Linked DNA regions of Loktanella sp. M215. The main gene of each other region encodes a partner of the protein of the gene in region 2 in a complex. Links are inferred from orthologs where the notes say so. Each region holds a gene or a part of one and is shown on either strand. Other genes may lie near its edges.

The links.
Region 1: the proteins of GLR48_RS07275 (region 2) and dnaN are in contact, whole or in part, in a solved structure (PDB 1OK7), measured with the Escherichia coli proteins. The link is inferred for Loktanella sp. M215 from one-to-one orthologs.

What each region holds. Positions count from the first base shown.
Region 1 is NZ_WMEA01000001.1:1,223,348-1,226,241, reverse strand. It holds dnaN (DNA polymerase III subunit beta), read right to left. Parts: upstream 2,060-2,894; coding sequence 941-2,059; downstream 1-940. Other genes in the region: dnaA (chromosomal replication initiator protein DnaA), read right to left, coding at 2,164-2,894; recF (DNA replication/repair protein RecF), read right to left, coding at 1-871. UniProt on the Escherichia coli protein: Confers DNA tethering and processivity to DNA polymerases and other proteins. Acts as a clamp, forming a ring around DNA (a reaction catalyzed by the clamp-loading complex) which diffuses in an ATP-independent manner freely and bidirectionally along dsDNA.
Region 2 is NZ_WMEA01000001.1:1,487,840-1,491,221, forward strand. The notes cover bases 181-3,178. They hold GLR48_RS07275 (DNA polymerase IV), read right to left. Parts: upstream 2,308-3,178; coding sequence 1,054-2,307; downstream 181-1,053. Other genes in these bases: GLR48_RS07270 (SLC13 family permease), read left to right, coding at 181-1,050; GLR48_RS07280 (NUDIX domain-containing protein), read left to right, coding at 2,333-2,785; GLR48_RS07285 (hydantoinase/oxoprolinase family protein), read left to right, coding at 2,917-3,178. Also shown: more of GLR48_RS07270, read left to right, coding at 1-180; more of GLR48_RS07285, read left to right, coding at 3,179-3,382. UniProt on the Escherichia coli protein: Poorly processive, error-prone DNA polymerase involved in translesion repair and untargeted mutagenesis. Copies undamaged DNA at stalled replication forks, which arise in vivo from mismatched or misaligned primer ends.

The DNA of each region.
Region 1 (2,894 bases), 260 kb from region 2 along the record:
CATTGGCCAGGATCAGGCTGATCAGCAGCGCCTTCTGCTCTCCGGTGGAACAGTCGCGGGCATGCACCCCCTTGTCGGCAAAGACCGCGTCCAGATCGCTGCGATGCGGCCCCGTCAGCGTACGCCCGGCCGCCAGATCGCGCGGGCGACCGTTGGCAAGGGCCGCGCGCAAGGCGTCGACACCCTGCGCATCCGCGCTGCCTTCGACCAGCGTCAGGGCGGCGGTGGGAAAGGCGGTTTGCGCATCCTGCTGCGCCGCCATGAGGGCGGCGATGGCGGTGCGGCGGTTCGCCTGCACCGCGGCGCCCGCCTCGGCCATGCGCCCCTCCAAGGCCGCATACCAGTGGGCGTCGCGGACCATGTCCTTGAGCAGGCGATTGCGTTCGCGCATCGCCTTGTCATAGCGCAGCGTCGCCTCGGCGTGGGACGGCACGAAGCTCAGGGTCGCGCGGTCCAGAAACCGTCGCCGCCCTTCTGCCCCCTCGATCCACAGCCGGTCCATCGCCGGCACCAGCCACAGCACGCGCAGAATCGCCGCCAGCGCCGTCTGGGTCGTGGCCTTGCCGTCGACCTGCACGCTGCGCGACTGGCCCGCCTCGGCCCCGGTGACGATCTCGACCGTCTGCCGTCCGGCGGTGACGTCGGCAAAGATCTTCCAGCCCAGCGCCTCTGGCCGGCGCACGAGGTCCTCTGCCCCCGCCCGCCGCAGCCCGCGCCCCGGCGACAGCAGCGACACCGCTTCCAGCAGATTGGTCTTGCCCGCACCGTTGGGTCCGTGAATGGCGATAGGCCGCCCGTCGGCCACGACCTCGGCCCGCCGGTGCGACCGGAAATGCGACAGTTGCAACCGCGCGACCTTCAGACCGGTCATCGCGAGTCCGCCCTTCTTCTGGTCAAAAATACTTCCGCCGGAGGCTCGGTTTTGTCAAAAACCGAAATCCTAGACCCGCATCGGCATGACGACATAGACGGCGGACATGTCGTTGCCTTCGCGCATCAGGGTCGGGTCGGCAGAGCCGTTGAACATGAAGACCGCATTCTCGCGGTCCACCTGGCTTGCGATTTCCAGCAGGTATTTCGCGTTGAAGCCGATTTCCAGCCGCTCGTCGGAATAGGCCACGGCCAGTTCTTCCTCGGCGGCGCCTGAATCGGGGGCGTTCACGGAAAGGATCAGGCGATCCTCGTCCAGTTGCAGCTTGACCGCGCGGCTGCGTTCGCTGCTGACGGTGGCGACCCGGTCCACGGCGCGGGCGAATTCGGCGGCGTCGACTTCCATGCGGCGGGTGTTCCCCTGCGGGATGACGCGCGTGTAGTCGGGGAACGTCCCGTCAATGACCTTGGACGTCAGGGTGATGTCCGGCGTGGCAAAGCGCACCTTGGTTTCCGACACGCTGACGGCGACCTGCAATTCGTCGTCGTCCAGCAGCTTGCGCAATTCGCCCACGGTCTTGCGCGGCACGATCACGCCGGCCATGCCGGCCGCGCCTTCAGGCAGGGGCGCATCGATGCGGGCCAGACGGTGACCGTCGGTCGCGACGCAGCGCAGCACCTGTCCGCCGTCGCCATCGGCCACGTGCATGTAGACGCCGTTCAGGTAATACCGCGTCTCTTCGGTCGAGATCGCGAATTTCGCCTTGTCGAACAGGCGGCGCAGCACCGGGGCGGGCGCGCTGAAATTGGTGGTGTAGTCAGAGGTCGCCATGACCGGGAAATCCTCGCGCGGCAAGGTCGCGAGAGAGAAGTTCGACCGGCCCGCCTGAATCGTCAGCCGCCCGGTGGCGCCGTCTTCGGTCAGGGTGACGAGGGATCCGTCGGGCAGCTTGCGCACGATCTCGTTCAGCGTGACGGCGGCGACGGTGGTGGCGCCGGCGCGGTCCACCTTGGCGGGGGCGCGGTCCACGACTTCGATATCCAGATCGGTCGCGCGGAACTGGACCGTGTCGCCCTCGGCCTCGATCAACACGTTGGCCAGGATCGGGATCGTGTTGCGGCGTTCCACGACCGATTGCGCCTGCGCCACGGCCTTCAAAAGGCTGGCCCGTTCGATGCTGAATTTCATAGGTCTCGCTCCGCCGTTGATCCCGAGGTCCGGGACCGCGACGCTACCGCTTTTTGCGCCATGCTCAAGATGTTTCGGGCGTTTTTGCGCCGACTGTGGCGCGCTTACTGTTCCAGCGCGCGCCGCAGGATGTCCAGATCGTCGGCGATCTGGCTGTCGGTCTGGCGCAACTCCTCGATCCGCTTGACGCCGTGCATGACCGTGGTGTGGTCACGCTTGCCGAAACGGCGGCCGATGTCAGGCAGCGACCGGCTGGTCAGGGTCTTGGACAGGAACATCGCGACCTGACGGGGCCGGGCAAAGCTGCGGACCCGCTTGGGGCCGACCATGTCGGACAGGCGGATGTTGTAATACTCGCTGACCTTGCGCTGGATTTCCTCGACGCTGACCTTGCGGTCATTGGCCCGCAGGATGTCCGACAGGCAGTCCTGCGCCTGTTCCAGGTCGATGTCGCGCCCGACCAGACTGGCGTGGGCAAAGAGGCGGACCAGCGCGCCTTCCAGCACGCGGACGTTGCTGGTGATCTTGTGCGCGAGGTATTCCAGCACGCCCGGCGCGATCTTGAGCCCCGGATAGATTTCCTGCTGACGCTCGACCTTGGACTGCAAGACGCCAAGGCGCAGTTCAAAATCGGTGGGGTGGAGGTCCACGACCAGACCGCACTGCAGACGGGACCGCATGCGGTCTTCCATCTCCTTGATCTCGCCCGGTGCGCGGTCGCCGGAAATGATGACCTGTTTGCGGGCATCGACGAGCGCGTTGAAGGTGTGAAAGAATTCCTCTTGCGTGGAATCCTTGCCGCCCATGAACTGCACGTCGTCGACCATCAGGATGT
Region 2 (3,382 bases):
CATGCAGGTGTGCAGGTCACAGGTATCCGGCAGGGCGGTGTGCTGCGCCGGACGGATCTGTCGGACCATGTCGTGACGGCGGGGGACGAAATTGTGTTGCGCGCGACCACGTCGGAACTGCTGACCCTGCATACGATGCCCGGCCTGATCACCGGTTACCGGCGCGGTGCGGCGCCGATGAACGTGGCCGACGGCGATCTGGTGATTGCAGAAGCGATGGTCACTGCGGGCCGCCGCGGCGGCAGCCAGACCCTCGATCAGATGTCGATCGGCTATCGCCACGGCATGCGCGTGCTGGGCGCCTACCGCCACGGCCATCAGGTCGGCCCGGATCTGCGCAGCGCCCGGCTGCGCCCGGCCGATTCGCTGCTGCTGGAAGGGACACAGGGCGCCTTTGACCAGCTGTCATCTGCGGGCGACATGATGACGGTGACGCTGTCATCGGGGCGGGCCTATCGTCGGGCGCGAGCCCCCATCGCGCTGCTGGCGCTGCTGGCGGTCGTGGGCCTCGCGGCCTTTAACGTAGCCCCTATCGCGGTGCTGGCGCTGGTTGCAGTCGCCGTGATCCTGATCTTGCGCTGCATCGACAGCGACGAGGCCTGGGGGGCCATCGACGCGCAGATCCTCGTGCTGATCTTTGCCATGTTGATCGTGGGCATCGGCCTGCAGGAGACAGGTGCGGTGCAGTTGATCGTCGATACGCTGGCGCCGGTGCTGGACGGATTGCCACCGATCCTGCTGCTGGCGGCGCTTTATACCGTGACATCGATCCTGACCGAGATGGTGACGAATTCCGCCGTCGCGGTGATCCTGACGCCGATCGCGGTCGGACTGGCCGCGCAGGCGGGGATCGACCCGCGACCGCTGGTGGTCGGTGTGATGTTCGGCGCCTCGGCCAGTTTCGCCACCCCCATCGGCTATCAGACAAACACGCTGGTCTATGGTGCGGGCGATTACAGGTTTGCGGATTTCCTCAAGATCGGGGTGCCGATGAACGTGATCGTCGGTGCGGCCTCGGTCCTTGCGATCCCGCTGTTCTTTCCGTTCTGAGGCTTAGCGCAGGGCGCGCCCCTTGATGATGGCGGCCTCACCGAAGCGCTGCCGGATCGCATCGGCGGCACGCTCTGCCCGGACCCGGCGGTCGGCGTCGGGATCGAGCAGATCGCCGGACAGGTCGGCATCCGCCCCCGCGGTCAGTTCCGACAGGCCCACACCCAACAAGCGATAGGTCGGGTGTGGTCCTGCCGCGTCGAACAGTGCGCGGGCCGTGCGATAGATCGTGTCGGCGATTTGGGTTGGGTGTCGCAAGGATTGCCGGCGCGAGATCAGCGCGTGATCGCTGCGCTTGAGTTTCAGCAGGACCACGCGTCCCGCGATATCCTTCGCCTTGGCCCGCGCGCTGACCTTTTCGGCCATGCGCCAGATGTGCCCGTCGAGGATGTCGGGATCGCTGGTGTCCTCGTGGAACGTCGTCTCGTTCGACAGGCCGCGGACGGGGGTATGCGCACTGATCCGGCGGCCGTCCTGACCCCGGGCAAGTTGCCACAGCCGGTCGCCCATGCCGCCGAAACGGTCGGCCAGATCGCGCCGGTCCCAGCGCAGCAGGTCGTCGAAGGTGCGGATGCCGGCGGATGCCAGACTTTCCTGTCCGACGGCACCGATGCCCCAGATCAGGCGGACGGACCTGGGGCGCAGGAATTCCGTCGTCTCGGCCTGACCGATCAGGGAAAAGCCGCGCGGCTTGTCGAGGTCCGAGGCGACCTTGGCCAGGAACTTGTTGTGCGACAGCCCGATGGAGCCCGACAGCCCGAGTTCGTCCTTCATGCGCTTGACGAGGCGCGCGAGCATGACGGCAGGCGGTGCACCGTGCAGACGGGCGGTGCCGGTCATGTCCATGAAGGCCTCGTCCAGCGATAGGGGTTCGACGACGGGGGTGAGGTCGTCCATCATCGCGCGGATCGCGCGAGAGGCTTCAACGTAGGCGTCAAATCGCGGTCTGACGATCACCGCGTCGGGACAGAGCTTCAGCGCCTGAAACATCGGCATTGCAGATTTCACGCCGCGGATGCGGGCGACGTAGCAGGCGGTGGAGACGACGCCCCGCCGGCCGCCGCCGATGATGACCGGCTTGTCGGCAAGGGCCGGGTTGTCACGTTTTTCCACGCTGGCATAGAATGCGTCGCAGTCCATGTGGGCAATGGTCAGATCGAAGAGTTCGGGGTGTGATGTCACGCGCGGGCTGCGGCAGGCCGGGCACCGCCGTGCGGTGTCGAATGTGGTCAGGCAATCGCGGCACAGGCTGGGCATGGGTCATAGATAAGGGGTGCGCGGCATGGCGACAACGCAGGAGTTCGACGGGGCCAAGGTGGCGCTGTTCCTCGGGCACCGGTTGCTGATCATCCGGCGCGACGACAGGCCCGACATTGTCGATGCGGGACTGTGGGATTTTCCCGGCGGCGGGCGGGAGGGGGAGGAGACGCCCTTTCAGACCGTCGCGCGCGAAACCCGCGAGGAAGTGGGTCTGGTGCTGACACCTGCTTGCGTGCTGTGGCAGCGCCGGTTCGCAGCACCCCAAGGGTCGGACCGCTGGTTCTTTGTCGCGCGACTGCTGGCGCGGATGCAGGCAGACGTGGTGTTCGGCGACGAGGGGCAGGGCTGGCGGATGGCGGATGTGCCGGAGGTTCTGGCGCTGCCGGATGTCGCAGGCGCCTTGCAGCAGCGTCTGGCGCTGTGGCTGGCGGGCGAGGCCGCGTGCGACGCCGTGCCTGCGGGTCTGTCGGTCTGACGCGGCCGGGCAGCGCCGCACGTGTTGCACCCGGCGCGCTTGGCGACTGGTCACGCGGTACGGCGGCCGATTGGGGGTGGCGGCGTCCGGGGTGCTGTGGCTAAACCCGGCAAGGGAAAGGGGGCGTGGTCATGGGTTATCTTCTGGGAGTCGATACCGGCGGCACCTACACCGACGCGGTCGTGCTGGATGGCGACGCGACTCGCGTGCTGGCGCGGGCCAAGGCGCTGACCAGTCGCCCTGATCTTGCCATCGGCGTGGCCGGGGCGATCGATGCGGCGATTGCCGATGCCGGGATTGCTGCGGCCGAGATCGAGATCGTTGCGCTCTCCACCACGCTGGCCACAAATGCCTTGGTGGAGGGGCAGGGCGGACGCGTCGCCCTTGTGGCGATCGGGTTCGACCCCGCATCCCTCGTCCGTGCGGGGCTGGAGGACGCGATGCGGGGCGATCCTGTCTTTGCCATCGCAGGGGGCCATACGCACGCGGGCACTGAGGCGGCAGACCTTGACCTTGCGGCGCTGAACCGTGCGCTGGACGACGCAAGCGGGATCACCGGTTTTGCGGTTGCGGCACATTTCGCCACGCGCAATCCGG